DNA from 4 places in the Ancylomarina sp. YFZ004 genome. Region 2 is predicted to be linked to each of the others. Evidence: riboswitches for the same ligand, from Rfam matches in the RefSeq annotation. Region 2 holds a riboswitch; each other region holds the start of a gene.
What was found. Region 2 has a riboswitch for cobalamin ahead of ACXR6G_RS14255 (sigma-54-dependent transcriptional regulator). Riboswitches for the same ligand answer to the same signal wherever they lie in the genome.
Positions count from the first base shown of each region.

Region 1: another riboswitch for cobalamin. It lies ahead of ACXR6G_RS09310 (TonB-dependent receptor plug domain-containing protein); the one in region 2 lies ahead of ACXR6G_RS14255 (sigma-54-dependent transcriptional regulator).
Region 3: another riboswitch for cobalamin. It lies ahead of ACXR6G_RS17970 (precorrin-2 dehydrogenase/sirohydrochlorin ferrochelatase family protein); the one in region 2 lies ahead of ACXR6G_RS14255 (sigma-54-dependent transcriptional regulator).
Region 4: another riboswitch for cobalamin. It lies ahead of ACXR6G_RS17650 (TonB-dependent receptor); the one in region 2 lies ahead of ACXR6G_RS14255 (sigma-54-dependent transcriptional regulator).

Region 1 covers NZ_JBTCHQ010000004.1:388,833-397,273, reverse strand. Annotated here, with positions in the region: gene ACXR6G_RS09325 (PKD domain-containing protein) at 1-807, shown strand, start outside; gene ACXR6G_RS09320 (dipeptidase) at 906-2,543, opposite strand; gene ACXR6G_RS09315 (hypothetical protein) at 2,815-3,891, opposite strand; gene ACXR6G_RS09310 (TonB-dependent receptor plug domain-containing protein) at 3,922-5,937, opposite strand; cobalamin riboswitch at 5,921-6,127, opposite strand; gene ACXR6G_RS09305 (TonB-dependent receptor plug domain-containing protein) at 6,273-8,420, opposite strand.
Region 2 covers NZ_JBTCHQ010000009.1:72,220-80,660, forward strand. Annotated here, with positions in the region: gene ACXR6G_RS14245 (ATP-binding protein) at 1-917, shown strand, start outside; gene ACXR6G_RS14250 (hypothetical protein) at 924-1,163, opposite strand; gene ACXR6G_RS14255 (sigma-54-dependent transcriptional regulator) at 1,190-2,515, opposite strand; cobalamin riboswitch at 2,755-2,950, opposite strand; gene ACXR6G_RS14260 (transglycosylase domain-containing protein) at 2,995-5,370, opposite strand; gene topA (type I DNA topoisomerase) at 5,590-8,019, shown strand; gene ACXR6G_RS14270 (PorP/SprF family type IX secretion system membrane protein) at 8,277-8,441, shown strand, end outside.
Region 3 covers NZ_JBTCHQ010000014.1:80,859-89,299, reverse strand. Annotated here, with positions in the region: gene ACXR6G_RS17980 (TonB-dependent receptor plug domain-containing protein) at 1-1,430, opposite strand, end outside; gene ACXR6G_RS17975 (sodium:solute symporter family protein) at 2,285-3,739, opposite strand; cobalamin riboswitch at 3,965-4,171, shown strand; gene ACXR6G_RS17970 (precorrin-2 dehydrogenase/sirohydrochlorin ferrochelatase family protein) at 4,305-4,916, shown strand; gene cobA (uroporphyrinogen-III C-methyltransferase) at 4,964-5,743, shown strand; gene ACXR6G_RS17960 (sirohydrochlorin chelatase) at 5,762-6,622, shown strand; gene cobI (precorrin-2 C(20)-methyltransferase) at 6,626-7,327, shown strand; gene cobJ (precorrin-3B C(17)-methyltransferase) at 7,529-8,441, shown strand, end outside.
Region 4 covers NZ_JBTCHQ010000014.1:581-9,021, forward strand. Annotated here, with positions in the region: partial or broken gene hrpB (ATP-dependent helicase HrpB) at 1-1,618, opposite strand, end outside; cobalamin riboswitch at 1,855-2,040, shown strand; gene ACXR6G_RS17650 (TonB-dependent receptor) at 2,215-4,644, shown strand; gene ACXR6G_RS17655 (transglutaminase domain-containing protein) at 4,850-5,869, shown strand; gene ACXR6G_RS17660 (LytR/AlgR family response regulator transcription factor) at 5,945-6,715, opposite strand; gene ACXR6G_RS17665 (RagB/SusD family nutrient uptake outer membrane protein) at 6,812-8,152, opposite strand; gene ACXR6G_RS17670 (SusC/RagA family TonB-linked outer membrane protein) at 8,163-8,441, opposite strand, start outside.

The DNA of each region.
Region 1 (8,441 bases), on a different contig from region 2:
GATATGTCAACAGATAGCAAATATTGCTATTGGACTTTCAGTGATGGAGCCAGCTGTGAAGGTAAAAATGCAAGCCATATCTTTAAAGATTACGGCAGGTATGATTTAACACTCAAAGTTGTTGGTGATGGTAATTGTGCAGATAGTTTGTTTGCTAAAAATGCCATTTTTGTCTATCCTAAACCCGATGTTAATTTTACGTGGGAGAATATAAATACCCCACCTGATGGTATAGATATACCAGAAGGTATATCTCCTCCGAATAATGGTTTAATCCAATTTACGAATCTAACTGAAGTCGTGAACAAAGACTGGATTAAAGACAATAAATATACATATCATTGGGATTTTGATGACTTCCAGCTATGTCAGGAAATAGATCCACTGCACAAATACGAAAACAATGGGACTTTCCATGTCAAATTAACTGCCCTTTCAGCTTATTCTTGTCAAAATATAATTTCGGAACCCGTTGAAGTTGATCTGATGAGCAGCCTATTTGTTCCCAATGCTTTTAATCCAGGGAATCCAAATCCGCAAGTTGCATTATTCCTTCCCAAAGGAATAGGACTTTATAGTTATGATATTGAAATTCTTGATCATTGGGGAAAAGTGGTTTGGTTTTCCAATCAGATAAAAGATGGTAGGCCTGCTGAAGGATGGGATGGAACCCTTGAAGGAAAATCTCTCCCTCAGGGAATATATATCTGGAAAATCAGAGCCGTATTTAAAAATGGTGCCACATGGCAAGGCATGAAAATACATGGCAAGTATCATAGAGAAGGTTCAATCACGCTTATTAAATAGCGAAAGTTCAATCTAAAAAAAAGGGAGTTTCCTCGTAAGGAGCTCCCTTTTAAACACATAACTATCTAGTTCTGATATAGCGTTACATAACCAAAAGTTTAATAGTGAATAGGTTCTATAGCTTTTCCTTTTTTCCAAACAGGTAGTAAATGGCTTGAGTTATCTTGAATTACTTTATTAATCCATTCTTGAGAATAGCCTACTGTTTCAGCTCTGCCCTTTTCATCTTTTATATAACCATCATTGTATTTCGTAATCAGATGCTCAGCTAGTTCAAGCCATCTTTCTGCGACTAAATCAAGTTGGTCATTAGAAAAATCTGAAAGAAAACCTGCTGCTAATTTTGGATCTATTTTGTATAGTTCTCCTGCAGCTTTATCGATAGCAGGGATATATGCATAGAATTTATCTTCCAATTCTCTTTGTACTTTTTGGATATCCTTAATCATATCCGAATACCTTAAATCAGAATAATTAGATACAAAATTAAATCTCCACCAAGCTGAATCCCAAGAAAATTTCTGAAGTGTTCCTTGTCCCCATATCTTCGATATTTCTTTTGTACAAGAATAAACAGGCGTGTAGCAAGTGTAATAGGTGTCATCATAGCCATACCATAGCACCCCTCCGATTTCGTTAGGCAACCACGATCGTGATTGAGCAATAAAAGAAAATGCGGTGTTTCTTGTGGAAATAGGTCTCTCCCAAACAGCAGTTTTCCCATCTGATTCGAGAACTAGAGGACGACAACGGTTAGGACTTCCGAATGGACCAGCTTCTATTCCTTTTGTCATATCAAATGCAGTTCCTTCGTAATGATCTCTTATCAAATATGAAACCGCTTTTACATCCAATTTAGAATCTGGTTTTATCCATAAAGGGTATCGTTCTGCACCAACAACACCACGGTGATAATCTGTTGACAATTCTAATGAGGGTGCACATCGGTTAAACATGCTCCACACTCTTGATTCACAATATCTCAAATTTGAAGGATTGGATGGATCATAGGCTTCATTAAATCGGAATGGCTCACCAGATTCAGGCTTATAATAGCCTTTCTCGATGGCTAATGAAATTACATTCTTAGAATAAAGACAATTCTCAGGATCATCTAAGGGAAATTCTCCGATTCTAGACTTGTTGGCATGTGCTGAAATGTAACCATCAGGCACTTTTCTTGCTACCCAAACTGCGCCTTTCCCATCTTCTCCAGTTCCAGCCATTTCCAGAATCCAAACTTCATTGGCATCGGCAATAGAAAAGGATTCTCCTTCGCAATTAAAACCATATTCCTCAGCTAACTCTGTCATTACTTTTACCGCTTCTAATGCAGTTTTCGATCGTTTAAGAGCGAGTTGCATCAGAGTCCAATAATGAAGAAGATTTGATGAATTAACCAATTCGGCTCTTCCTCCAAAAGTTGTTTCTCCTATTGATACCTGATGCTCATTCATATGTGGTCCAACAATGGCATAAGTGTGTAATACTTGTTTTATAGCACCTAAAACATTGCCACTCCAATCCTTTATTTCAAGCATTTCTCCAGGCTTATAGTCTGCTGCTTCTACCACCCTTAAACGAGGATGAAATTCGCCATCGCAGGTGTAAACAACCATAACAGAACCGTCCTTTGAGGCGCCTTTAGTAACAATAAAATTTGTACAAGCAGAAACATCAAAGATGGTACTGGCTTGAATAAATACGATTAAGAAAAATAAAAATGTTTTGTGCATAGGTTTATGATTGAGTTAAGTTATTCGGGGGTTTAGGTTCAGTTCAATTGATATTCATCAGTCAAACCTTCCGAAATTATTAAAAGGACTCAAATAAACAAAGCTCAAGTGGAGATAAAGACAGAGAACAAGAGTAAAATAGAAGCTTTCTTATTTATTAAAAAAAATGAAGAAGTAAGCCATTAAAGGATGTGAAAAAAGGGAACTCCATGAAGAAGTTCCCTTAATATCTTGAAAAGAAGAGCCTAATGACTCATCTGTTATGCTTGTTCTAGTACTTAAAATTTGACGAGTTTGGCATAACACCAACAGCAAATGATTTCATTTCCTGAGCCTCTTCATCATAAACAACAACTTCACCTGCCTGACCGAAAGTTGCATTACAACACCAGATATTTCCATTCTCAGGGTTTACATCAATACCATAGAATGTTTTATCAAGAAACTTCTCTGTTGGTAAAACAGTAGCTTTATAATCCATTGCATATACTGCATCTGACATAAAATAAATTGTCTTTTTATCTTTAGAGATACAAATATTTTTCAAACCTGGTGTAGAAATATCTGTCAACTCGTAAGAAGTCACTTCATTATTTGCGACACTAATTTTTGATACACCTGGTTCAGCAAGTCCAATTAAAGCCCAATTGCTATCGTAACTTGGCTTACCTCCGCAATACACCCATACATCTCCATTTGCATCAACAACCATATCCTTAGGACAGTTTTTAACCTCAAGAGTAGTTACCACAGTGTTAGAGTTAATATCGATAACAGATACTGTTTTATCGCTATTAGACCATCCACCAGAGTTTGCCACATAAAGCTTATCACCTGATAAAACCATTTTCTCTGGACCAGCACCCACTTCAATTCTTTTTACAATTTTTAAGGTAGTTAGATTAATAACTAAAACTTCATTTTTATCACCTGCGTTAGCTCCACTACCATTAGACACATACGCTATATCACCAACCACGGTAATATCACGTGGATAGCTTAAATCTGTAATTGACTCTACATGCTTAAACGTAACTTTATCAACAATCTCAACATAACCTGCCCCAGTCGTTGTAGTCGCTGTAATAAGAGCATATTCATCTGAAAAAGTCATAGACTGAGGAAATTTTCCTAATGGCAAACCATTAACAGACTCAAAATAGTTTAGAGTAGGCTCACCTGAAACCTTATCGATAAAAGTGATACTCCCGTTAGTGCTTCCTTCATTTAACACATAAATTCCATCAACACTCACATTGGGGATTGAATCATTATCATCATCAGAACATGACACAAATAAAAGACTTGCTACTACAAGATACATCGCAAGATTCAATACTTTTTTCATCTTATTTTAAATTTAATTGTATAAACAACTTTATTTCAACTTAATATTAAGCCCCAAATAAAAGGCTCTCCCAGGCATAGGGTAAAATTTAACAAGTTCGTATGACTTATTAAATATATTTTCAACTCGTCCATTAAAACTAACATCTGTTCCAGCTAGTTTTAGCTTATACGCTCCATTAATATCCAACAAAATATTTCCTTCTAAATTATCTCCATCATTCGTTTTTGTATCTGAACGATGTGAGGCTAAAAGTCCAACACTCCATTTTTCGTGAATCAAATCACTCCCCAATTTCACAATATGATGAGGACGATACGCTAATTCCTTTTTATAATTCGTAGCCATTTTATCATTATAATAAGTATCATTATAAGCATACTTCATTGTGAAATTGAACTTATAATCATGATATATATCCTTATTATAATTGGCTTCCAATTCAACTCCTTGAGAAAGAACTTTACCAGTATTCTTAGGACTCCAATAACTTCCATCGGGTTGCCATGAAATGGCATTCGTATTATCAGCCCTATAATAATTCAAATCAATCCCCATTAAACCATCGGCTAATTTTCTTTCCAGCATAATCAAGCCTAGCTCATAATTCCAACCTTCTTCCGATTTAAGATTGAGATTCCCTCCAGGGATCCAATACCTTTCGTTAAATGTAGGTCTGCGGTAATGGCTTCCAACTTTAAATCGAAAGTCGAAAATATTTGGTAAAACATGAACCAATGAACTGGCTGCAAACATCGATGGCGGATCAACCTCGCTACTTTTATCTTGAGTCCATGATAAAACGAATTTTCCAATTCGCGGTGCATAATTGGCTACAATCCCAAATTTCGTTTCATTTTCCGTAATCGTATTCCCATAAGCCGATGCATCAGCTTCCAGATAATTATACTTTAAATTGGCATCGAAACTCAACTTTGAAGTCGCATACCAACGGACATTCATTTCATTAATCAAACGTTGAGATGAAATTTTAGAATAGATCTTATAAGGGCCTCCTACCGTCTCTTTATCGGTATATTTTAAATTATCCGACAAGTATGCAATTTTGGCTTCTACACGAAATTTGTTGAAAAGATGTTTCCATCCCACAAAAGCTTTTATAGAAGAATCTCTTTGTTTCTGAAGGCTATGAGGCTTTCCAATCCCCATCAAACCTGCTATGTTTTTATTCTTAACCTGATACCAAATGCCTAAATCAATAAAATGCTCATTCAAGTTAAAATGAAGATCCTGAATTATGCCATAATCCTTATTTTCATTATGATTTAGCTTTTCTGTGGGCGAACCAAAATCATAAATATCGTCATACTCGAAATCATTTTTACCATATCTGTAAAACACTTGACCTGAATACGAAATATATTTGTTAGAGTAAGCTCCAACTAAACTCTGTTTTGAATTTGAAAAACTACCGTATTCAGAAATGAAATTTAAACGTGAATGTTTTTTCCAAGTAGGTATATTGGATAAATTGATAGCACCACCATATGTACCACTTCCATATAAGGATCCTGGAGCTCCAAAAACAACCTCTATATCGTCAAAGGCTCCAGCGCTAATTAAGGAAAGATCGGCTGAACCTGTAGTCACTGAATTTACTGGAATCCCATTCCAATTAACCGATGTGTGAGTAGCAGATGCCCCTCGAATACCTACAGTTGATAAAGCTCCTAAAGAACCATTCGATGACATATTAACCAGTGAAACCTTTTGCAATAGTGTGGCCAAATCCTGACTTCCATATCGCACAAGGGTTAATGAATCAATTTCCTGATGCTTTTCAGCTTCTGAAAAATGCTTCAATCTAGGTGCTAAAATATCAATGGTATTAATCTGAATCGTATCGACTCCAACAGTTTGACTCCAACTATTTAAGCTTATAAAGCTTACTAACAGCACAAGTAATAATTTCAACTTCATCTTATAATTGATAAAGAAGAAAACACAAGGATAGAACAATAGAAATATCGCATTCGATCGTCTTCCAAACATCTTCTCCGAATGTTTTGAAAAATAAGTTTGCATTGGCAGGTCTTCTGACTTACTCAACTTTTTCGGCCTTCCCATCCGCCTAAGGCGAACAGTGGCATTGCAGTGAAAAAGCTTTTTTCTGAGCTTACAGCTACGGGAACAGCTCCGGACTCACACCGGATTCCCTTTTCATCTCCATCTGACAAAAGTCAGATTCACGAGAACCAATTACGCTGCAAATGTATAAAAAAAAACAAAATCAGACGACCTAATCTCTTATTTGGAACATATTCCTAAACACACTATAAATCAACAGCTAACAAACCACCTATCATAAAAAAAGGATGTTCCACAATTGGAACATCCCTTTTTGAGTGAATTAATAGATTTTAGAATCGACAATTGAACTTAGCCATTATCGATCTTCCTGGCATATTGTAAGCATCTTTTTCAGTGTAATTTTCATCCAATAGATTGGATACTGTCAAACCTAAAGTATATTTTTCTTTGAAAGTATAAGAAACAGAGTAATCGAAAACGTAAGATACCGGATGACGTAACAACTCTTCGTTAATCAGATCAGAACGTACTTCCTTACCATTGAAAATAATTGGTTCCTTTGTAATATTTGGCCAATTTGAATAATCAGCCATATATATATAGTTATTCTCATAACGATGACCGATATATCGTCCATTCAAACGTGTTGTGAATCCTTTCAAATTATCGAATTCCAAACCAAATGATGCGGTATTATCGCGGACATACCTCATAGCTCCTTTTTGATTATGGCCCTGAGCATCCTTGTATTTCAAATCTGCATCAATAATATGAGTGTAATTTAAGTACGCTCGTAACGAATAATCATAATCACTTAAAGCACCAAAGTCATAAGAAGCAATCAATTCTAACCCCTTCATTTTAGCTTTTTGTGCATTTATATATGTTGTACTATAATCTGGTAAATTTGATCTTATGATCTTATCCTTATGATGTGTGCTGAAATAAGTTAAATCAAAATTAATCCCTTGCTTAAACTTATTGTAAGTGAAACCAAAATCTACGGTGTTTGATCTTTCCGGATCAAGGCCAGGATTACCAACTGTTACTGAAGATCCTCTTGTATACTCACCAGCAACCTGATAAGCTTTTGGTGCTAAAAAAGCATCTCCCCAACTTGTATGAGCAGAAAGACCATCAAGTAGTTCAAATTTCAAACCAATATTTTTAGTAAACACCCAATAGTTCTCACTACTTTTTAGGTTTGCTAAAAGCTTATCAGCTTCCAATTCAAACTTAACATTATCACCACGAACCCCAATTAACAGATTCAATTTTTCATTCGGCAATTTAAACTGAGATTGTGCAAAAATTCCTGTTGATATATTTTTATGATTAGGTTGATAAGGAGCTTCTATCTCACCAGAGGGTTTATAGTTCTTACTCTTGTAACTTTCAGTTTTATTATCTAATCCAAGAGCTAAAGTGTGGTCTCCAATTTGATAAGTATCATGCAATTGAAATCCATATGTTTTAAAAGAACTTACAAAGTCACCATAGCCATCTGAACCTACATCATAAGTTTTGTTATCCTCATCAGAATAATATGGCGAAAATTTAATTTGATGGCCATCTAGATTTCCCATTAAATCAAACCCGAATGAATAACGTTCAATATCTTTGGAATCCATACCTTCAGTATGCCAAAAGTTACCGGGTGTCTCAACATCATCAGCTTTGTAGTATCCCCCATTAAAGTTTATTTCCCAATTCTTTGAAAGAATAAAACCAATTCTAGAACTCACACTATAGGTTTCGAACTGAGAATTCTCCATTCGTTCGCCATAGGTAGAAGGATCTAAAATAGATTTGGCATATTCTTCATCGTAAAGATTACGATTACCAATTTTATAATCCTTTGCTTGTCTGTTATGAGCCAAAGAAATATCAAAATTCGTTTTATCTGATAAAGCGCCTCCCATAGAGAGGTTTGTTTTAGACGTTTTAAAACTTCCATATTCAATCCCAAACTGGCCTGCTAATTCACCACTATTCTTTTTCGTTACCACATTAATAACCCCAGACATAGCTGCTGATCCATACTGAGCTGAAAAAGGTCCTTTCAACACTTCTACTCTTTCAACATTTTGTAGGTCGATACTAGCAATATTATCTGTTCCTGAAGGTTTTCCGTCTATTAATATAAGTGTATACTTAACGGATGGCGAAGGTGTAAACCCACGCATACTAACAACGGCTGAAACACCTGGATATTGAAGAATATCAACCGAAGATGAACGTTTAAGTAAGCCAGCCACATTATTGGCTGGTGATGCTTTAATCACACGCTGAGTAATCACATCTACCTTTTGAGGTAGATCCTTAACTTTAGATTTAACGCGTGAAGCGTTGATTTGTACTTCGTTTAGATTCAAATGACGAACGGAAGTGGAATCTACCACAGGTTTATCATCAGCTTGAGATGCAAAATTCATAAATGAAAGCAATGCAAAAGCCGTTAAAAAAGTTCTTTTCATGTTTGATTTTAATAAATGAAA
Region 2 (8,441 bases):
TAGCTAGAATGTTAGGTGGCGATTTAAGTGTCAGCAGTGAATTGGATAAAGGATCTGAGTTTTGTTTAAATCTTCCAATTGTAAAAGGAAATGTAATAGGTGAAGAGTCTGTATTGAAGGTGATAAATGTAGTGCCCGACGCATTGAAGCAAAAAAGAATATTGGTGGCTGAAGATGATGAATACAGTTCTCTTTTGCTGCAAACAATTTTTAAAGGTTGGAATCTAAATGCAAACTTTGTTGACAATGGTTTGAAGGCTCTTGAAAGCATGAAAGATACCAAGTATGATATCTTATTAACCGATATTCATATGCCTGAAATGGGAGGTGTGGATCTTTGTAAGCATATTCGAACCAAGCTAAAATTAGATATGCCTATTATTGCTCTAACAGCGAATGTCCGTCAAGTAGATTTAAATAAATACATCAAAGAAGGCATGTCAGCTTACTTATTGAAGCCTTTTGAAGAAGATACATTACTTCAAATCCTGTGTGAGCAATTGAATCTCGAAGTTGAAATAAGCCCAATAGAGGAAGTAAAATCAATATATGAAACCAATCATCTATTATTTGAATTATCTGAGATAGAGAAATTCACTGGGGGGGATAAAGGCATAGTTAATCAGGTCTTGACTAGTTTCGTTCGAATAGCTAAAGAAAGTTTGCAGCTCCTAAAGGAAGCAAGTAAAGAAGAAAATCATACTCAGTTAGGCGAAATAGCCCATAGAATGTTGAGCTCTTATCGTCAACTTGGAATAGTTTCAGCAAGCGAGATTTTGATAGAATTAGAAAAAATGATTCATCAAAATCCTGATGAGCTAATGAATCTTGATGAGGTGAACAGTTTTATCGATAAACTAGATGAAATATCAAATCAAGTTTTTGAACAAATTGAAGACTTGCAAAAGAACTCTTGATCAATTTTATAGTTTTCCTCCTAAAAACATTCTGAAATATTTCGTGTGTGAGTAGAATGGAATATAGAAATCCCAACTTGATTTTTTGGTTAGGTAGGTCAAGAACAAACCATCAATTAGAGGTCTGAAGAATAAAAAATAGACTATCATGAATTGACTAATGTCGAATTCGGGTTTGTAGATAAGAATGAATGGAGCACAAACCGTAAGGTAATAAATTGTATAATCTAGGAATTTTCTTGTCATTCTTTGTTAAGATTTTAAAGGTGAAATCAGCCCTCAATACCGTATTGCTTCATTTTAGTATAAAGTGTTTTTCTATCGATATTGAGTAAGCGAGCTGCCTTCGATTTATTGTTGTTGACTTCTCTCAAAATATCTATAATTTTATCTCTTTCTGTTGAAGCCTGAATGAGTTTCAGATCTGTTGTATTATCAGATAGGGTAGTGGTCTCCTGATAGTGGAGGATTTCTGTAGGTAAGGCAGATGTTTCAACACGATCCCCTGTACTTAAAAGTAAGGCTCTTCTGATCACATTTCTAAGTTCTCTTAAATTTCCAGGCCAGCTGTAATCTTTTAACTTTTGAATAAATTCATCAGAAAAATTATTGATGTTCTTATTGAGTTCCTTATTGGATAGGCTTAGAAAATTATCAGCAAATAATTTGATATCTTCTTTTCTATCACGAAGAGCTGGAACCGAAATTTTGAATTCGTTTAACCGGTGATATAAATCTTCTCTGAAATTAGCCTTATTAACCTCTTTAATTAGATCTTCATTAGTGGCAACGAGGATTCTAACATCGGTATCAATATCATTATTACTGCCAAGCTGTCGGATTTTTCTTTCTTGAATAGCTCTTAATAGTTTGATCTGGATTTCGTAGGATAAATTTCCAATTTCATCCAGGAAGAGTGTTCCTCCTTTGGCAAATTCGAACTGACCTTTTTTATCACTAATAGCACCCGTAAATGAGCCTTTATTGTGACCGAAAAGTTCACTGCCGGCTAATTCATTCGACAATGCACCACAATCTACTGCTACGAAATTTTTATTCTTTCGGGCACTGGCCTCATGAATTCTACGTGCAACAATTTCTTTCCCTGTTCCACTTTCACCCTCAATAATTACAGACATATCAGTAGGAGCAACCAGACTTATATACTGATCTATTTGAACTGAATTCGGGCTTTTACCACGGATAAATTCAATTTTCTTCGTTTTATCAACAGTTTTAGATTTTGCTATTGCAGAATTGATAAGTACGAGTATTTCTTCAGGATTGAGAGGTTTTGTTATGTATTCGTAAGCTCCTAGTTTAATAGCATTCACGGCTGTTCGAATTTCAGCATAAGATGTCATGATGATGACGGGCATGTGAGGATTCAAACTCTTTATCTGCTTGAGAAGATCAAGACCATTGATATCTGGTAAGCGGAAATCACTAATAACTAAATTCGGCTTAAAACTGCTAAATTTTTTTAATCCTTCATTGGCAGAAAAGGCGATATCTGATTCGAAACCTTTCTTATTAAGTAGGCCTTGAAGCATGATACAGATCGTAGGATCATCGTCTATAATGAGGATTTTATTCATAATGAGCTTATCGGGATGCTAAACTGTGAAAGTCAATTTAAACAAAATTAATTAAAAAGCTTTGATGGAATACTATGAGTTTGAAAAAAAAACAAAGGATTGTAAGCTTGCTATCGCAATTTTACAATCCTTTTAACAGTTACTTATGAATTTTCACGAGCAATCTATGGCAAAGATCAACTCTGCTTGCGTCAAAAAAGTGAAAGGTTACAGAGACTTTCTGCTTTTCTTACCCGAAAGCTAAACTCATGATTAAGGCAGGTCTTCTGGCTTTTCTCAATTTTGAACACCTTCCCGTTTGATAGAAACAGTGGTCTTTCGTTCAAAATACAGATTCGAAAAATTTCGAATCGAGAATTACAGCTGCGGGGACAGCTCCTGTTTTTAACAGGATTCCCTATTATTCCTTTCGGAACCCAAATCGTTCTGCAAGTTTAATCAAAAATTGATCATTTGCCAATATTACCAGATGACTGATTTTAAAAGAAATCTTCTTCTTCACTTTCGATTAAACCTTTATTCCTGGGATTTGCGGATTGTGTGTTACAATCCAAATCAATATTGAAGCCTTCTGGCTTTTCAAATTTGCCTTTTGATATATTTAAAGATTCATCAGCATATACTTTTTGCATATATAGTGCCCAAATAGGTAAAGCCATATTGGCTCCTTGTCCCAGTCGAATACCTTCGAAGTGGATGGCTCTGTCTTCAGCACCAACCCAAACACCAGAAACAAGGTTGGGTGTAACTCCCATAAACCAACCATCAGAATGGTTTTGAGTGGTTCCGGTTTTCCCCCCAATAGCGTTGCGAAGGTTGTATTTCCATCCCAGTCGCCCACCTGTTCCTTGCTTCACTACACCTTGGAGTAGGTTGGTCATTAAATAAGCTGTTTTAGCACTCATCACCTCATGCTTTTGTGGGATAGAGCGAGCAACTTCGTTTCCTTTACTATCTTCAATTCTTGAAATAAAACGAGGTTTAATGTAAACACCTTTGTTGGCATAAGTTCCATAGGCTCCGACCATTTCTCTAACCGTAATTTCTGATGTGCCTAGGAATATTGATGGTACAGGATCAATTCGACTGATAATACCCATTTTTTTAGCCATATCGACTATGGTTTGAGGTTTGAATTGTTTCAAGACCCAGCCAGAGATATTATTTACAGAATGGGCCAATCCCCATTTAAGTGTCACCATTTCTCCCGTTCGAGCACTGGTTGAATTTCTAGATGTCCATGTTGTTCCGTTACCCAAATCAAAAGTCGGTGCAATATTTGGAACCTTATCGCATGGTGTTAATCCTTCTTGCATGGCAACCGTATATAGGAATGGTTTAATGATAGAACCAACTTGACGTTTACCAACATTTACCATATCGTACATAAAGTGTTTGTAGTTTGGTCCACCCACGTAGGCTCTAACCTCACCTGTTTGTGGAACCATTGACATAAAACCAGCACGAAGAAACCCTTTATAATAAAGCATAGAATCGTTAGGTGATAATAGGGTATCACGTTCTCCCTTCCAAGTGAAAATTCTCATTGGGGTCGGTGTTTCAAAAATACTTTTTATAGAATCAAGAGAAATATCTTTGTCCTTTAAAACACGATATCTTTCACTTCTTTTCATCGATAGGTATAAGTTCTTTTCTACGGCTTCATCGTCCAAATCATTTGAAAATGGAGGGTTTTTGTGATATTTCTTCTCTCTGTCGAAAGCTGACTGTAAATCAAGCCCTAAATGTTCTCTGACGGCTTGCTCTGCATATTTCTGCATACGAGAATCAAGCGTCGTATATATTTTTAGACCATCCCTATAAATATTATAGAATTCACCATCTGCTTTTTTATTTTTATTGCACCATCCAAAAAATGGGTTGTTCTTCCACTGAAGGGAATCTTCAATAAATCGTTGTTTATTCCAGGAAGGATATCTGCTTTCGACAGGTTTTCTTGCTGTAAGGCTTGTTCTTAGATACTCTCTAAAGTAAGTTGCGCTGCCTCTTTTATGGTCAACCTTTTGGTAATCCAGGTTAAGAGGTAAAAGCTTTAGTGAATCGTATTGCTGTTGCTCAAGATAATTGTATTTTACCATTTGACTGAGCACAGTATTTCGTCTATCTCGTGTCAATTCTGGTCGTCGCAGTGGGTTGTAATATGAAGAGTTCTTAGCCATTCCAACTAACATAGCTGATTGTTCAATGCTTAATGAATCTGGAGTTGTATTAAAATAAACACGAGCAGCCGACTTAATTCCTATAGCTTGATTTAAAAAGTCATACTTATTTAAATACATGGTCAGAATTTCCTCTTTGGTATAGCTGCGTTCAAGTTTAACGCTGATAACCCATTCGCGAAATTTTCGAAACACCATATCAAATTTGCTACTGAAGCGCTCTCTTGGAAAAAGCATTTTAGCCAATTGTTGCGAAAGTGTACTTCCTCCTCCAGCATTTTTGTTGGCGGTAACCAATCCTTTAGCAACACGAGCAAGACCAATTAAATCAATCCCTGAGTGGTCGTAGTATCTAACATCTTCGGTTGCCACTAAAGCATGAACCATATCAGGAGATAAATCCCCGTATTTTACGAAACTTCTGTTTTGGAAATAGAATTTTCCAAGAAGAACCTTATCTGCAGAATAAATTTCGGTAGCCAAACTATTTTTTGGGTTTTCAAGCTCCTCGAAACTAGGCATAAATCCAAAGTTTCCATTTGATATACCCATAAATAAAAAGATTACACCTAAAACTACTAGAGAAAACATAGTCCAGAATGCAATGATATATTTTTTAAAATTTTTAGATCCTTTAATTTTGTTGTCTGTATTGTTAAGATCTGACTCAGTCATATTATCTAAAATTAATTGTTGTTCGGCTTTGTTTGTATGCAATTGGTTCGTAAAAATAGTAAATAAAACAACAAATCTTATGAGTTAGTTTTACTTCAAAATAAGACACCTAAAATGAATTGTTTTGAAAATTAGTATCATAAAATTTGGAACTTAGGGTTCATATGTTTTTACTTTGCACAAAATTTTAGAGCACGATTTTCCATAAATATTGATGCGATGGTAGAGAATTTAGTTATTGTTGAGTCCCCTGCAAAGGCAAAAACAATTGAGAAGTTTTTAGGTGATAGTTTTCTTGTGAAGTCCAGTTTTGGGCATATCCGAGATCTTGACAAGAAAGATTTTGGTATTGATATTAAGAATAACTTTACGCCTAAATATGTTGTTTCGACGGACAAAAAGAAAGTTGTAACAGAACTAAAGAAGTTGGCGAAGGAAGCAAAAACGGTTTGGATAGCTTCCGATGAGGACCGCGAGGGAGAAGCAATTGCTTGGCATTTGTTTGAGGAACTTAAATTAAAGAAAGAAAATACAAAACGTATTGTTTTTCATGAAATTACAAAAGATGCGATTCTGAATGCCGTGGAGAATCCACGTCAAATAGATGAGAATTTGGTAAATGCTCAACAGGCTCGTCGAATTCTTGATAGACTAGTTGGTTTTGAGATTTCACCTGTCTTGTGGAAAAAGGTAAAACCTTCTTTATCAGCTGGACGTGTACAGTCAGTGGCTGTTCGTTTGACTGTTGAAAGAGAACGTGAGATCATTGCTTTTGAATCGAAATCATTCTATAAAGTTGTGGCTCATTTCTTGGTCGTAGACAAAGATGGTTCAAATAAAATATTGAAATCTGAGCTGCCAAAACGTTTCGATACAAAGGAAGAAACACTCCTGTTTTTGAAGTCATGTAAAAATGCAGAATATCATATCAATGATGTTGTGAAGAAGCCATCTGTAAGAAAGCCGGCTGCACCTTTTACAACTTCAACTCTGCAGCAGGAAGCAAGTAGAAAACTAGGGTTTTCAGTTTCTCAAACGATGACAGTTGCTCAGCGTTTGTACGAGGCTGGACATATTACCTATATGAGAACAGACTCGGTAAACTTGTCTGAGACAGCTTTAAAGACAGCTAAAGAAGAAATTACTCGTTCGCATGGTGCAGACTATGTGAAGATTAGAAAATATAGTACAAAGAGTAAAGGTGCTCAAGAGGCTCACGAGGCCATTCGTCCAACATATCTTAATAAGGATCGTGTAGAAGGTGAATCAAATGAGAAGCGTCTTTACGATTTGATTTGGAAACGTACTATTGCTTCTCAAATGAGCGATGCTTTGCTCGAGAAGACAAATATCAAAATCAGTATTTCAACAAATGAACAAAAATTTGTTGCGACTGGCGAGATGATTAAATTCGAAGGTTTCCTTAAGGTTTATCTGGAATCGACTGACGATGAGGAGCAAAAACAGGAACAATCCCTTCTTCCACAAGTTAATGTTGGTGATAAGTTAGAAAGTGATTTCATTAAAGCGATTCAGAATTTCACTCATCGTCCTCCACGATTTACCGAGGCAAGCTTGGTTAAGAAGCTTGAAGAACTGGGAATTGGTAGACCATCTACATATGCGCCTACAATTACTACAGTTCAGAATAGAGGATATGTAATTAAAGAATCACGTGATGGTGTTCAACGTCAGTACGAGGTTTTAAATTTGATCGACAACTCGATTGAAGAAGAGGTGAAAAGCCAAATGACTGGAGCAGAGAACAAGAAATTGTTCCCTTCGGATATTGGAATGGTTGTTACCGATTTTCTGGTTAAACATTTCTCAAATATCATGAACTACAACTTTACAGCTGATGTAGAGAAGGAATTTGATGAAATTGCTTTAGGTAACTCAATCTGGTATGAAATGCTTGGGAAGTTTTATTTCCCTTTCCATGAAAATGTTGAGAAAACACTTGAAACATCTGAACGTTCTACAGGAGAAAGGATTCTTGGAGAAGATCCAAAAACAGGCAAAGTTATTCTTGTTCGTATCGGGCGTTATGGGCCAATGGCTCAGCTTGGTGAAAGTGCTGAGGGAGATGAAGAAAAACCAAAATTTGCTAGTTTAAGAACAGGACAGCATCTGGAAACAATTACCATAGAAGAAGCTATTGATTTATTTAAGTTGCCTAGAGATTTAGGGCTTTATGAAGATAAAAAAGTTATTGTCGCAATTGGGCGTTTTGGACCCTATGTTCGTCACGATAGTAAATTCTCATCACTAGAGAAGGATGTTGATGATCCAATGACTATAGATTTGGAGAGAGCAATTGTCTTAATTGAAGAAAAACGTGAGAAGGATCGTTTGAAGCACATTAAGTCTTTCGAAGAAGATGTTGAACTTCAGATTTTGAACGGCCGTTGGGGACCATATATAGCTTATCAAAAAGAAAATTACAGATTGGCTAAGGATACTGATCCAACATCTCTTTCTTATAAAGATTGTTTAAAAATAATTAAGGATACGCCTCAGAAGAAGAAAAAAACAACTGCGGCAAATAAAACAACTGCAGTAAAGAAGAAAGCTCCAGCTAAGAAAAAAGCGACTGCTAAAAAAACGACCGCAACTAAGAAGAAAACTGTTGCCAAGAAGAAAGAATAAATTTTTATTCAAATATTGAATAGCTTAAGAATTCAACGATATATTTCGTTGGATTCTTTTTTTTTGTATTATATTGACAAGCAAATACGAAGAATTTAAAGAAAATTGTATTTTTATATTTAGCTTGTTTGCATGTAAAATATGTGTTTTGTTTGACTAATGCAGTCTCTACTTTGATGAAGCTTGTTTTAGATGGATATTATTACTTACTTTACAACAACCAGATTATCATTAGTACAAAATCTGTTTTTATTTTTATGAGAAAAATATTTTTCATCATATTGGCTGTCGGGATAAGCTTTATGTCTAAAGCTCAGCAAGATCCTCAGTTCAGTCAAAACATGTATAACTTACTCACTTTTAATCCTGCATTTGCAGGAGTTGGTGATGGAATGACAGGATCTATTATCAACCGCCAGCAA
Region 3 (8,441 bases), on a different contig from region 2:
TAAACTAAGCCATCTTCCTCATCAAGAGTCTGATCAATTAGCTTTCTCATTTTGTATTGATATAATGCCGTTGATATAAAAAGATTATTTAGAGGATTATATTCCCAAACCACTTCTGTTGTTCGAATTCTTTCCGGGTCTATATTACTATTGGCTTTTAAATACCCATTCTCTTCATACTGTGTTTCATAAAAGCTGGGCGTTCTGTACGCTTCACAGTATAATAGTTTTAAGGTTGATTTTTTTGTGATATTGTATATTGCAGCTAGTCTTGGTGAGAAAGAATTGGTGCCAAATGAATGGTAATCAAACCGAAGACCTGCTGTTAACCGTAAATTTGGTAACACTTTATATTCATCCTGTACATAAATCGAAAATTCAGAATATGGTTTGTTCTTATCCATATATGTTTCATCCAAATCCCACTCCTTGTAACTGGCTTCAGAATTATATTTATATCCGACACCTCCTGAAAATTTATTTTTCTTGTTAATATTATAAATAAATTGTGCCTCAGTACCTAGCCAGTTACTATTCGATTTATCATAGCTTTTGTAAGATTCATAAGAGTATTTCCCCTTATAATTGTCACTGTCATAATATGAGCGAAGTAGAAAGGAAAGTTTTTTATTAAATTCTTTTTTGTATTGAAGATCGAAGTAATATCTTAAGTCCAGAGATTTTGAGGTGTTTATGAGGTCTGTTTCCCATGCGCCGGTCGGAATCCCTTTCCTGCGATTTGATAATGAAGCCTTAATTGTCAGATTTCCTTTAGAAATTTCTGAGTATAAACCATACAACTTTTCCCAATCAAGACCGTTCGAAATTCCGTGATTTGTTTCGGGAGTATCTAAATCTTCGAAATATAAATCGGGACCATCTGTTTGACCAGCAATTCCCGAGATAACTATATCAATGCCATTCTCCAATGTTTTTCCCCAGAGGGCAGAAGCTTCTTTTTTATTATAACTGCCTAATGTAGTTTTAATATCAAGGCCATCAATGTCATGACCCTTTTTGGTGATTATATTTATAACACTTAACATTGCACCGGAACCATACATCGATGAACCTGGTCCTCGTACGATTTCAATACGGTCAATTAAATCCATGTTAAATGATAAGGCCGAGCCAAACGATGCTGAACCAAACACATTTTCATTTAATGTATGCCCATTTATCAACAATTTACTACGATTGTTATAATCGCCCGACCTTCCAAATCCACGGGTTCCGATATAACTATAATTACGATCGTTTGAAATATAAAATCCTTTTTGGCTATTTAATGCTTCATCCAATGTATTATAACCATAATCCCTTATATCATCTGAAGTAACGATCGTAATTGAAGAAGGAGCTTCTGATAAAGACTGTTCGTATTTTGAAGCCGTTACAACATTTTGGTTTAGCAATTCTTCGAACGACATATCAAAGAGATTTTCAACTTTACTTGTATCTGTTTGGCTAAAGAGTTGAAACGAATTAAGTATCAAAATTAAGACAAGTAGGGGAACATTTTTGGGTAAATGGACCATGCGATTTGGGTTATATTTAGGCTTAAGAAGCCTTAACTTAAAAAATATTTAACTGATTAGCTAAATATCAATATTGATTTGTATTAAGATTAATTAAAAACAACATAAGATTAGTGTTATTGTAAATAGTGTTTTAAGATTTCAGGGGGAGTTGAAATGAAATTTATCTACTTAAAAAATACTTCAAAATATTCCAGTTGTAACTGATAAACCTATAATTATTATGCTTGATACCACTTGTGAAAAGCAACCATGTTTCTGTAAGTTGTTGTTCATAAGGGGAATGGGAGGTGCTGGGTTGTGTGTCTTTAAAAATGGAATCTATTTAACAGGGTGGGGGTGCCTCCGAAGTAGGGGGGAGTACCTCAAAAGAACCAAGTCGGAGTGAAAAGATGCCAAACCGGAACTCAGAAGTACCAAGCCGCACTTCCCAGGTAGGGAGGGTACCTCAGAAATACCAAAGCGGAGCAAATAAGGACCAAACCGGAGAAAAAAGATTCAAGGATAAAGAGAGTCTTAATAAGTGCGATGCTTATGTCGGACTTATACTAATTAGCTTCGCCGAGCTCCACTTCGTTTCAGTAGTATCGCGTTCCTTTGTTAGAAATAAAAACCACACGATGTAATCGTCCAGTAGCAAGGGGTTTTAGCACGCTGCTACTTTACTGTAACTTGATACTACTTGTGGAATTGTAGCCTATCATGCCGATGAATCTATTATATATCTTTGGGAGTGTAGAAACGTTTTATGATTTATTGAAACCAACCTTAGCAATAAATGATGCCGATTTATTTGTTTCAGCTTTGCTGACTAAGCTGGCAATTAAATAAACTAAGGCTGATCCAAGCATGCCAATTAAAACATGTTTGGCTGTTCCAATTTCCCAGGGAAGAGGCAGTTTGGCACCCAGAGCAACCGTTAAGTTGTAAAGCGAGAAAATGGTGCCAAAAATCATAGACGACATCGCTCCAATCGTAGTCCCCCTTTTCCAAATAAAGCCTAGCATTAAAGGGACGAAAGCACCCGTTGATAAAAGATCGGCAGCAAGCCATGAAACCTTAAGAATTGATTTTATTTCGAGACCAATAACCAAGGCAATAAGCGTGACAACAATTGTTCCTAGCTTTCCAACGATCAGAAGTTGTTTTTGTTTGGCATCAGGCTTAAACTTGTTTTTGTATATATCTACACAAAGAACCATAGCTCCCGTGTTGATCAAAGAATCCATGGTAGACATAATGGCCGAACAAATACCCACAAAGATTAATGCACCAAGGAATGGAGGCATATAATCATTGATAATGCCTGAAATAACACCACCTTGAGGCATCTCTTCAAATAAGCCTAAAGCTAGCATCCCCGTAAAAGTCACCATTAGGTAAAGAGGGATATAGACTAGAAAGCTTAAGCCTATCATCTTACGAGCATCGTGGGGAGATCGAGCTGCTGAAATTCGTTGCCAGACATTGGCCTGTATCATCCACGCACTACCAAATGTGATGATATAAACCATATTACTTGATATCTGATGGGTAAAAGAGAAATAGTTGCTTAAGCCTTTTGTATCAGCAATATTCTTAATTGCAGGAATTCCTCCTGAATAATAATAGGCGTAGGCAAAGACCAATATTGAGGCCGATAAGAGAAAGACAAATTGTATGATATCAGTACGGACAACAGCTTTGAATCCTCCAAAAAAGGAATAGAGTAAGACAATACCTGTTCCAATAATGGCTGACATCTTATAATCTAAGTGTAGAAATTTTTCGAAGAATATACCAATTCCTACAATTTGTGAGGCAGCTGTAATCGTCATGAATAAGAAAATCAGTACCGAAAGCATTAGTGCTGGAGCTTTTCCATATCGTTCTTCCAATAATTGGGGTTGCGTGATGCTGCCCACTTTTCGGATGGCCCTCGCAAATACAAAGAGTAAACCCGTAGAGAATAAAACAGGCATTCCATAAATCCAGAAGGCAGAAACTCCATTCTGATAGGAGTGATCAGCCGTTTCAATAGCTGAACCAGCTCCCCACCACGAAGCAATAAACGTGATGGCTAAGGCTAAGAAAGAGAGGGATCTGTTGGCTAGGAAATAGCCTTCAATAGAATCACTTTTCTTAGAAAATATAGATGATCCGACAATGAGAATAACATAGATTGCTAATAGGGTTATGGAGAATACTTGTAAAGAAGCCATGTGATTATTAAAACTTAAAAATTGATTAAAGATACATAGATACAGATTTTCTTGATGGTTTAGGAATAAAAAAAGAATAATTAGTCTGAATTAGAAGCTGTGATGACCTAATCAGAAAGCTTATGATGTTGATATTTAACACCTGTTCAGGATATTGATGTTTTATAACAAATCTAAAAAAGAACAAATCGTCTTTAAATTGTTTTGGAGAGAATAAAAAACGCTTACATTTGACGCAGTTTTGGTGAAAGCTTAATCGTCGATTGAGCTTTAAAAGGGAATTCGGTTAAAGTCCGATACAGCCCCCGCTACTGTAAGTTTTTTATGGTTTTTACTAAATCCACTGTTCCAACACTCGGAATGGGAAGGAATAAAACCGATCTATTGATCTACGAAACAAGTCAGGAAACCTGCCAAAACGGTAATCAAACTTAAGACTCTTGGGGAAGGGAGTTGTTTGTAGATATATTTATCTTCAATTAAACAAACATACCCCATCATATTTAGTTGCTTACCTGGAAATTGATTTGTTAAAAATCAGAGTGTTAATGTAAACTAAAGTGCGATGAGCTGGTATTCAGTAAGTTTAAATCTAAAGGGCCGGAATTGTTTAATTGTGGGCGGCGGAAAAGTGGCAGAACGTAAGCTTAAATCTTTGATTAAGGCTGAAGCAAATGTCACACTAATTGCTCCAAATATTACTGCTATTCTGCAAGAAATGCGTGAGGCAGGTGCCTACCATTATCTTAATAGCACGTATCAAGCCAATGATGTCAATGGCTTTTTTCTTGTAATAGCTGCAACTGATTGTTCAGAAACAAATTCTCGAATAGGTGCAGATGCTGAATCACAAGCTATTCTATTTAATTCAGCCAATTCATCTGAATATTCCAATTTTTATCCGGCAGCTGCTACTCAATGTGGCGATATTCAACTGGCTGTTTCATCCAATGGTCAAAATCCTTATCTGGCTAAAAAAATACGTACATATCTCGATCAAAAATTCGATAACTCTTTGCAAGAAGAAGTTCTGGAGTTGGGGCGTCTGAGAAATCAGATGGTAAAGGATACTCTTGGACTTGGCGAAAAGGAAAAGAAGGCCTTTATGAAGGATAATTTACTTGAAAAGGTAGAAGCATTATTAGATAAGGTTGATACAAAAACTTGGAACCTATAAATCGATTCGCATCGATAAATTGAGATACTATATTTAAGAAAGATATAATGAACGGAAAAGTATATATAACCGGAGCAGGACCTGGAGATAAAGGTTTAATTACCGTTAAGGCCGCTGAGGCTTTAAAAATTGCCGATGTCGTATTCTACGACTACTTGGTTAATATTGAACTTCTGGACTATTGTAAGGACAGTTGTGAGAGTATTTATGTTGGGAAAAAGCATAAGAATCACACTTGCCCACAGGAAGATATCAATCAGATGATTGTGGATTATGCCAAAATGGGTAAGACGGTTGTTCGATTAAAAGGTGGTGATCCTTACGTATTTGGTAGAGGGAGTGAAGAAGCGATTAAATTGCTTGAGAATGGAATTCAATTTGAAGAGATTCCTGGTATCACTTCAGGTATTGCTGCACCAGCTTATGCTGGTATTCCTGTAACGGCTCGTAATGTTTCTTCTTCAGTGGCATTCTTCACCGGTCATCCTCCAGTAAGTCGCGAAAGAGATTTGCAGTGGGATAAAATTTCTACAGGTATCGATACGCTTGTCTTTTATATGGGCATAACCAATGCGCCGACTATCATTAACAATTTGATGAAACATGGACGTTCAAAAGAAACTCCGGTTGCCTTAATTCGTTGGGGAACTTGTCCAGAGCAGGAAGTTGTGAAAGGTGAATTGCATAATATCATTGCAAAGATGGAAGCTTTAGATTTTCGCCCACCAGCCATTATGGTTGTTGGCGAGGTCGTTTCTATATCAGATAAACTGATGGCTGTAGCTGAAGAAGCACAAGCAAAAGAGGAATACTCAATCATCAATTAAAATTCATAAATCTTAAATATGAAGAAGGGAATATTACTGTGCGGACACGGTACTCGTGTTCAAGTTGGAGAGTTAGCTTTTAAAGCATTTGCAGAGAAATTTGCAAGCACAATAACTGATTATGAAGTTGAATATGGTTTTCTGGAACTTTCTGAACCTAATTTCGAACAAGGTGTAAGCAAGTTGAAGGCTAAGGGTGTAGAGGAAATTATTGCGGTGCCTGTTTTCTTATTCAATGGTGTTCATATTGCTGCTGATATTCCGAATAAGCTTCACGAGCTTCAGGAAAAACATGAGGTGACAATCAAATTGGCTAATTACATTGGCGTATGTCAGGAAATGGTGGATCTTTCTTTGGATCTAATCAAGAAGAGTATCTCTGATGAAGATATGAGCGATACCGCTTTCTTCCCAATTGGTATTGGTGCTTCTATGGCCGATTCAAATGGTGATATGCTCAAGCTCTCTCGTTTGGCTCAGGAAGAGTTGAAAATGCCATTCATGATCAATGCTTTTACTTCACGTATGACTTTCCCTTCGGTAGATAAAGCTTTGGCTGTTTTAGATCAATTATCATATAAGCGTATTATCGCTTTACCCTATATTTTCTTCCCAGGAGTTTATCTGGATAATGCAATTAGAAGCATAGAAGAATTCAAATTGAAGCATCCTGAAAAGGAGTTCATTCTATGTCCTAAAATTGGCGAGAGTGATCTGCTGATCGATATTCTGATGTTGAGATTGAAAGCGGTTGAAGAAGGCAAGGTGGATTTGATTGAAAGTAGAGATCCTTCTGCTTGTTCACATCACCACCATCACCATGGACACGATCACAGCCATGCACATCATCACGGACATTCACACGATCATAAACATTAGAATATGACAGGTAAAGTATATGGGGTTTCCTTAGGACCAGGCGATCCCGAATTGATTACAATAAAGGCTCTTAAAACACTTCAGCATTCTGATAAGATTTATTATCCTGCTAGTGTATCTGAGAAAAAAGGTAATTCTAGTTTTTCGCTCCCTATTTTAAAACAATTAGGTTTAAATGATTTGCAACTATATCCGATACCCTTGAAAATGTCTTACGACAGATCAGAGGCGGAGGGAGCCTATTTTGAATTGTTTCAGAAAATTCAGGCAGATATAGAGCAGGATTTGCATGTTTCGGTGGTGAGTGAGGGCGATATTTCGTTCTTCAGCACATTTGCTTATCTCTTAAAACATCTGAAAAATAACAATATATCATATGAAATGATTCCGGGTGTACCCGCTTTTATTTTGGCAGGTTCAAAATCAGGTTTACCCATTTGTACTTTAAGCGATAAGGTTTTAGTCGATCCGAATGTAGACAGCAAAGAAGGTTTGCTAAAACAACTTGAAGAGAATGATACCATCGTATTGATGAAAGTGTCAAAAGTAAAAACCTGGATTGCAGACTTTATTTTAGAGCATAAGCCAGAATTATTCTATGGAGAATATCTGGGAACCGATAAGGAGTTTATCACCGACGATGCAGAAGTGCTTCGTGACAGAAGAATCCCTTATTTCACGATCATTATTCTGAAGAAGGCTTAAAAGTTAGAGAGAGTTTAAAGTACTTACAAGTGCCTAAAATGCACTAGAGTTAAAAGTTATAAATTCAATTGTAACCTATTCTCCCTTTCAGGGGAGATGTCCGAAGGACAGAGGGGTGTTCGATTGTATGAAAAATAGATACAGTGATTTCGTATTGTAGATCATGTTTACAATAAACACAAGTATCAGATAGAAGAAATTATGCAAGGAAAAATATATATCGTTGGCTTGGGTCCTGGTGATCCAAACATGTTTTTAAATCCAGCTATTGATGCCATTAAAGAGGCAGATGTTGTTATTGGATACAAGTACTATTTCCAGTTTATTCAAACTTTCCTTCAAGAAGGAACAGAATGTTTGGATACAGGAATGAAACAAGAAACTCAACGAGCAGAGATTGCTTTTGAGCATGCTGAACAAGGCAAGAAAGTAGCTGTGATTAGTTCAGGTGATGCGGGCATCTACGGCATGGCGCCACTGATTTATGAGATGGCTGAAAAGCGTGAATCAAATGTTGATATTGAATTGATTCCAGGTATTTCTGCTTTCCAAGCTGCTGCCGCAAAATTGGGAGCTCCAATTGGTCACGATACTGTTATTCTTTCTTTATCGGATTTGTTAACCCCTTGGGAGTTGATCGAAAGGCGTATTAAAGCCGCTGCTTTTGGCGATTTTGTTACCGTATTATATAACCCTAAAAGTAAGGGGCGTTACTGGCAAATTTATCGTCTTCAGGAAATTTTCCTTGAGGAGCGTAGCCCGGAAACACCCGTTGCCATTGTTCGTCAGGTTGGACGAGCTGAAGAGAATATTGAGCTTAGTACGCTAGCCGAAGTAGATCTTGAAAAAGTGGATATGTTCTGCTTGGTTGTGATTGGAAACTCTCAATCTTATATCTCTAAAAATAAGAAATTTATAACCCCACGTGGTTATTACAATAAATACAGCGAAAAAGGTAAGCCTGGACCGCTAATTATGCAAAAAAGCTTTGCAACTATTGCTGAAGAGTTAAAGGGTAAAGATATACCCTTGGAGACAAAATGGGCTCTAATGCATTTGATTCATACCTCGGCAGATTTCCAAATGGTAGATCTATTGAAAGTGCGCAATGACG
Region 4 (8,441 bases), on a different contig from region 2:
GCTTCCCATTAGCCATCATAAAACGCGCATTGGTTCCGGGACTTGCATGTGCAATTCGTTCAGGATAAGCCTGAACCAAAATCACACCCGTTTCATAAGGATCAACAAGGCCATTGTCCGCTTTTATATTGAAGAGTTGCCTGTACGAAGAGGCCACTTTCTCAATTCGATTGAGAGTTCTAAGCGTTCTATCACCCTTACGATGACGACGCAAAGCCTCTATTCTCAAATTAATATCGATGCCTGTTTCACGAGGCAAAGGGTCTCGCTCTTCCAAAAGTGCAGCCAAATCGGTAGCCAGTGCTAACAAGTCTTCCTCCTTAGCCTTGAGTAGCATATGGGCAATACGAGGGTGACAGGGTAGTTTCTGGATCTGACGCCCATGTTCGGTAATTTTATAATCCTCCAGTGCTTCAAGCTCATGAAGACTTTCACTAGCCTGTGCAATTGCCCCTGCAGGTGGCGGACTCAACCATGTGAGTTCCTGAATATCCTCTACTCCCCAAGCGGCCATTTCCAAAACTAGAGAGCTTAAGTCGGCTTCCAATATTTCGGGTATACGGTGTTTCTTTAGTCGGTTATGAGATGCCAAGGACCACATGCGATAACAAACCCCTGGTCCCAATCGTCCTGCACGCCCTGCTCTCTGATCAGCAGAGTCTTTAGATATCTCGATGGTTTCCAATCGTGATAAACCTGTTTTGGAATCGAATCGAGATACCCGACTAAAACCACAATCCACAACAGTGTGAATGCCTTCAATGGTCAAACTGGTTTCGGCAATGGCAGTTGCAAGTACAATTTTTCTTCGCCCTTGCCTATCGGGCATGATGGCTGCCTGCTGCTGATTACCTGCCAGCATACCAAATAAGGGATAGATCATGATATCAGAAAACTGTGCCTTGAGCAAGGCTTCACATTTCCGGATTTCTCCCTCACCTGGTAAAAAGACCAGCGTATCGCCAGATTGTTCCTTCACTGCCCTAACAACCGTATTAGCAGTTATTTCAGGAAGTAATCTCACATCACTAGCATCGGTATAAATCAGATCAACAGGATACTGTCGCCCCTGACTTTCAATCACCTTTGCTTTTAACCGATCACTCAATTCGGTGCTATTGATAGTAGCTGACATCAGCATAATGCGTAAATCAGGGCGTAAGATATCCTGAGCTTCTCTACACAAAGCAAGAGCCAGATCGGCATGCAGACTTCTCTCATGAATCTCATCGAAAATAACCATACCCACCCCCTCAAGGGCATTATCGGACTGTAACATTCGGGTTAGAATCCCTTCTGTCAGAACCTCAACACGTGTGGCCTTTGAAACGCGCTTTTCGAAACGAATGCGGTAACCAATACTCTGTCCCACTTCCTCTCCCAGAAGAGAAGCCATACGTATCGCGATACTTTTAGCTGCCAAACGTCGTGGTTCCAACATCAGAATCTTCTGTCCTTTCAGCCAGGTTTCTTCCATTAAGGCTAGTGGCAACAAAGTACTTTTCCCTGCTCCTGGAGGGGCTGAAATAATGAGTGTATTCTGATTTGCCAGAAGTTCTCTGGTTTCAGTAATAATTTCTTTTACAGGTAAATCTATTTTGAAAGGGTCGAAAGTCAAGTTGAAAAGCTTTAATAATGTCAATATGCTCGTGAGCTGCAAATTTAGTAAAAAGGTATCAACAAAGAATACAGCACGAATGGATACCTGATTATAGACTCAAAAGAATTAAGACAGGCAGTAATAAATTGATGTCTTTGAAAAAAGTATAAATTTTCATTTTATCATCACCTCCACTACTCGTATTAGGTTTAAATAACAATAAGGGGGATTACGAATTCAGTTCATAAAAATAATTACTTTTGCGGCGCAATTGGTGCAAATTTGCTCAATAGGGAATCCGGTGTAAATCCGGAACTGTGCCCGTAGCTGTAATTCTCGTTAAGTCATTAACACATGCCACTGTTTCAAACTCAAATGGAATGGGAAGGCGTTAATTGATAGAGATAAGTCAGAAGACCTGCCATTGCCATATAATCACTTTGCTCCGGGAAAAGGGTAATTGATGTGTAACATTTCACAAAATAAGAATTTGAATTTAATAGGTGTCTATAATTAGGCATCCTGTTTTATAGATGTTTTTTATTTGAGAAGGGCCCATCTTACACACCATCTTTCATTCTCACGAGCATATTTTTTAAATCAAAAAAACAAAAATGATGAAAAAATTATGCGCAACACTATTGCTTCTACTAGCAATAAATGCCTACAGTTTCGCTTATTCTAAAAAACACGATCACAAAGCCATAGTCAAAGGCTATGTGGCAGATGAATCTTCAAAAGATCCTCTCCCATTTGTTAGTGTAACAATTCCTAAATTCAGTCAGGGAACACTAACCGATAATACAGGTAACTTTACTTTAGATAAACTAACTCCCGGTGTACATACCTTATGTTTTTCCTGTATCGGCTATCAATCAATAAACAAGCAGATTGAAATAGATTGCAGCAGTACTTTAGAATTAAACATACTTTTAAGTGAAGATGTTATTGGTTTGGACCAGATAGTTGTGAGTGCTGATAGAAGTAAGGTGAGCCGTAAAAACTCACCTGTTGTGGTGAATATGCTCTCGGCAAAAAGTTTAGAGCAGGTAAGTTCATGCTCTTTAGCTGAAGGAGTTGCCTTTGCTCCAGGCATTCGTGTTGAAAACAATTGCAACAATTGTGGGTTCAACCAAGTTAGAATGAACGGTATGGAGGGAAACTATTCTCAAATTCTAATAAATAGTCGTCAGGTTATAAGTGGCTTAGCAGGCGTTTATGGCTTGGAACATATTCCGACTTCCATGATTCAACGCATAGAGATTGTTCGAGGTGGTGGTTCTGCTCTTTTTGGGAGTAATGCCATTGCGGGTACCATTAATGTCATAACCAAAGACCCGATTAGTAATAATTTTAGCGTGAACATCCAAAACGGGATTATTGGAGTCGGACTCAATGACCAAGCGAACGATTTCAATCTAAATTTTAATTCGTCAATCGTTTCTGATGATCGAAAAACAGGTCTATTCTTATTCGGAATTAATCGAGATCGTAAGGCTTGGGATGCCAATGGCGATGGTTTTTCAAACTTAGTTGAGATTAGAAGTAAAGGTGCTGGCATGCAGGCTTACCATCGCTTCTCTGATCGCAGTAAACTTTCTGCCGAGTATCATTTTATGAATGAATACCGCCGTGGTGGCGACCATTTAGATCGTCAGCCCTTTAATTCAGAAATAGCTGAGCAGGTTGAACACGATATTCATTCTGCTGGTCTTACCTGGGATTTATATCTCGATCAAGCAAGAAAACATAAGTTTTCAAGTTTTGTATCAGCTCAATTAACAGATAGAAGCACCTACTATGGCACTCAGCAATTCGAAGACAAGGATGGAAATGCATTAGGAACACCACTTCCAGATTATTCTGCCTTTGGAAAGACAGACGATATCGCAAGCATATTCGGCTTTCAATATTCAGGTGATTTGGATAAGCTAATTTTTGCTCCGGCTAAGATTGTTGCAGGAATCGAGAACAATTACAATACGCTTAAGGATAATAAGCTTGGTTATTTCGATGATAAAGAGGCAAAAATGATTCCCAACACACTTATCTCCGATCAAAAACTGAATACAATAGGGAGTTATTTACAGAGTAAGTGGGATCTGGGTTTTATGAACCTGCTTCTTGGTGCACGAATGGATGCCTATAAAATCACCAATGATGCTGATAATTCGGAGTACACTAATTTAGTGATATGTCCAAGAATTAACTTCCAGTTTAAAATATCTGAGCAAATCAATATTCGAACTAGTTATGCCAAAGGCTACCGAGCGCCACAAATTTTCGACGAAGATTTACATATCGAAGCCTCAACTGCGAGAACCATCACACATCAAATGGCTAAAGATCTCAAAGAAGAAACATCCGACAGTTTTCTTTTATCAGCAGATTGGAATTTCAAGATGAAAAGCTGGAGGTCTTATATTCTTGTTGAAGGTTTTTACAATCAATTGAATAAGCCATTTCGTAATGATTACATACAAAACCCAAACAATGCTGATGATCTGATTGCTCTCCGAATTAATGCACCTGGTGCTGACATAAAAGGTGTCAATCTAGAATTTAAGTTAGTCCCTTCTGCACTTATCAATTATCAAATGGGACTAACCTTTCAGAATGGAAAATATGACAAAGCTATTAATCAGGGAGAAAACACTTACACTGATAAGATGCTAAGAAGTCCCAACAGCTACGGATATTTCATGCTAAACACCAAACTTAATCATCATACAAATCTTAGTTTTAATGGAACTTACACAGGTCCAATGCACTTAGTTCACTTGGGTGGTGGTGTTAACGAAAATAATATTGAAATCAATGAGTCACTTATCAAGACAAATGATTTCTTCGATCTGGGATTCAAAATCACCTACCATTTTGATTTTGGAGATCATATGAAGTTGGAACTGAATGCAGGAGCTAAAAACGTATTTAATTCATTCCAAAAGGATGCTGATTATGGTAATTCTCGTGATGCGACTTATGTGTACGGACCTATTTCACCACGAAGCATATTCTTCGGAATCAAAATTGGAAACTTTTAAAACTCTGCAGCTAAAAAACATTAAAAAACAGGACTATTCCCCATCTCATCTTGCTTTGAGATGGGGAATTTCGTTTAATCACTCATTACACTTTATAAATAAGAGCAAAAAGTCTTTTTATTAGACTCATCACTTTGTGAAACAATTGCTTTAGCCTACTTTCGCACGATTATAAAAAAAAGGTATTTAAGACAAAATAGAAAAGATGATGATGAGATGGATGTTGTTTATAGCTGTAATCGTATTAAGCAGTTGCAGTAAAGTGCCAGAAAGAAATTTTGAATTCAATTATAAAGTGAGCCTGCAAGCCAATTCTGGCAAAAACATGAAAGTTTGGATTCCTATACCTCAATCGAATGAAGTGCAAACGATTAGTAAGCTCTCTGTTGATACGGATATCCCTTATGAAATTAAAACTGAGGAACAGCATGGTAATACTTACTTTTATGCTGATTTAAAAGATGGATTAGCTCAAACTGCTGATATAAACATTCATTTTACTGTGAAACGAATGCAAAGAGCAAATGCTAAGTTTAAAGATACAGATCCAAACCTATACCTAAAAGCAAATAGATTGGTTCCTATTGGAGAACGCTTCGATTCAATTGTAAATGCAAATCACTTTTCTACTGATAATATGAAATCAGTTTACGATTTTGTTTTGAATGAGATGTATTATGGCAAACCAAAAGCTCAGAATCCTTCTGATCATTATTATGCCAGCTTACCAACAAGTATTAAAGAAGGCATAAGTAAAGACAGTGTTGTGTCTCTTTATCTAAATACGACAAAAATTGCAGGTGAGTTTACTTTTGGGAATGGTAATTCAAACTATGCTTGTGATATTTCGGTCGGTAATTGTACTGACTTCCATTCATATTTTATGTCTTTAACTCGTAGTATGAAAGTGCCTTCACGTTTTCATATCGGCTTTTCAATTCCTGAAGGACAAGAAGGAAAAATTGGTGGGTACCACTGTTGGGCTGATTTCAATCAAAACAATGAGTGGTTTCCAGTAGATATTTCTGAAGCGGATAAAGCACCTGAAAAAGCGGAATTCTATTATGGAAATTTAGATGCCAATCGTGTTGAAATGACTCAAGGTCGTGACTTAATATTGGAAGCTTATTCTAAAGGTCCAGTCAACTTCTTTGTCTACCCTATTGTAGAATGTGATGGAAAAGCTACCGCATACACTAAATCATTTTCCTTTAAAGAAATCTAAAGGGAATAACTAAGATGAATTTGAAAAGGCTGGGGAAACTCAGCCTTTTTTATTTAATGACTGTTACGTATACTTTTACTGATTCAACCATCTCTTAAATTCGGCACATTTGTCCTGACTGACAATAGCATCCATAGCTTCTTCGCAAGTTGGCTTGAGATTCAACTTTATTCTAGTTTTTGAGTAATAGACCATATCTATTATGCATGAATAACTAACGATAAATTTTCGGTTGATACGAAAAAAGGTATTGGGATCTAACTTCTTTTCAAGGTTGGCCAAAGTGCCATCGAACAAGTAACGCGTTCCATCTTTACTAAAAAGATAACAGGCTTTACCATCAGCCATAAAATAGGATACTTGCTCTAAATCCATAGAAAGAATACGCTCACCTCGACTTACCATGAAACGCTCTTGATATTTATTCCCTCCTATAATAGATTGCAAAGAATTTTGCAAAGATTCAATATCCAGTGATTTAGGCTTGGCAAACATGTCGTCATATTTATCTAATGCCTGCTCTAGATCATCTTCATCTATAGGCTTCAATAAATAATCAATACTGCATTGCTTAAAAGCCTGAATGGCATACTGATCGTAAGCCGTTGTAAATATAACAGGCGTTTTGAGTTTTATTTGCTCAAATATTGAAAAACTATTGCCATCACCCAAATGCACATCCATAAAGATAAGATCAACCTGATTCTCAGAAAACCAAACTACAGCCTGACTAACATTCTCAAGTTTTACTTTAACATCTATTCCTCCTGGACGCAAACTCAATAAATTCTTTTCCAACTCCCGAGCAGCAAGGCGCTCATCCTCTACAATAGCAACATTAATCATAGCTCATATATTTAGCCTACAAATTTAAAAAGAAATGGGGCTTTCTATAATAGAAAGCCCCATTTTGATTCAGATATATTTATTAACCTCTTACATTTAGTCCAACAAGTTAGGATTATTAATAATCGCATCTTGAGGAAAAGGCAGTGTATAACGAGGATCGCCTTGAATTAAAGTTGATGTTTCGCCATTAAAAATATGTGTGATTTCTGGCTGTGTTGTTCTTCTTAAATCGAACCAACGGTGACCTTCGAAAGCAAACTCACGTAAACGTTCAGTCATAATTTCATCAATCAACTCAGCCTTCTTCATTGCAGCTACACGAGCAACCTCTGTTGTATAAAAATCAGGTTTTAATCTTTTTGCTTTTAGATTATTCAAGTAAGTTCTCGCCTGATCTAAATCATCTAATCTGGCAGCAGATTCTGCAACAGTCAGATATAACTCCGAAGTTCTAAAAGTACATTTTGAATCAGTCTCCCATCCTTTTTCAATGGTATACTCACCTGCAGTATTTTCTTTTTCTTTAAAGTAAAGATCAAAACGTAAGTCACTTTCTTTCACATAAGTCGCTTTTAGCTTTTCTGAAGCTAGAGAAGACTTACCTACATCATCCGTAAACACCTTTTCTAATGCTAAAATACTCTCAACCGAATTGTACTTATGAGGCGCTAATGAATTATCGGCAACTAAATCCTGTAAATCTGATTTCAGTTTTAAAGCTTCCAAAGCCATTTCTCTTGATTTCTCAGTATCTCCCATGTATAAATACACTCTTGATTTGAAAGCAAAAGCCGCCACTCGGCTAAAACGATAATTTAAACCTTCTTCGTAAGTATCTATATTGATGCGCTTATCAGCTTCTGCAATATCAGATAAAACTTGAGTATAAACCTCTTCAACAGTATTTGGAAAATAAACAGCTTCTGTATCAATCACTAATGAAAGAGGTACACCTTTATCCGTTTTAGATGTAGCAACATTGTATGGTTTCCCATATTGATTCACTAAAGAGAAATGCATATACGCTCTCAGCAAATAAGCCTCTGCGACAATCTGATTAACTTCTTCATCAGTTCCTTCGGTAGCATCTACACCTGCATCAATAATATGATTGGTGTACATGATTATCTTATAGAACGCTTTCCATGAGAATGGTAAGGTATTTGTTTTGTAATTGACATCATTCCACAAGAAAATATCCTGTACGGGTGATAAATCATATTTTGATTCGTCCAACTTCAATTCATCAGAACGAAATGTTGTTTTAGCTTTATCAGAAGGAATACCATTATAAGCACTTGTCAACAAATCACGAAAATCATCTACTGTTGTAGGTATCAGTCGATCATTGGGTTTTACATCCAAATAATTATCACAGGCAGAAAAACTAAATGCTGCCAGCAAAAGAGCTATGTATATATTTATTTTTTTCATTTTTTACCGTTTAAAAAGTTAAGTTAACACCTAATGTAAAGGACTTTTGCTGAGGCTGAGCATAGATATTACCATATGACTCAGGATCAAAGTAACCATCATATCCATTTGAAACAACAAAAGGATTACGTGCTTCGAAGCTAAATCGAACATTCGATAATTTTACTCGCTTCAACATCTCTTTAGATAAAGTATAACCTAAACGGATGCTACTAATTCTTAAATAATTAACTTCTTTCAACCAAGTATCCAAATGATTATAAGTTCCAGCATTATCAATATTACCATA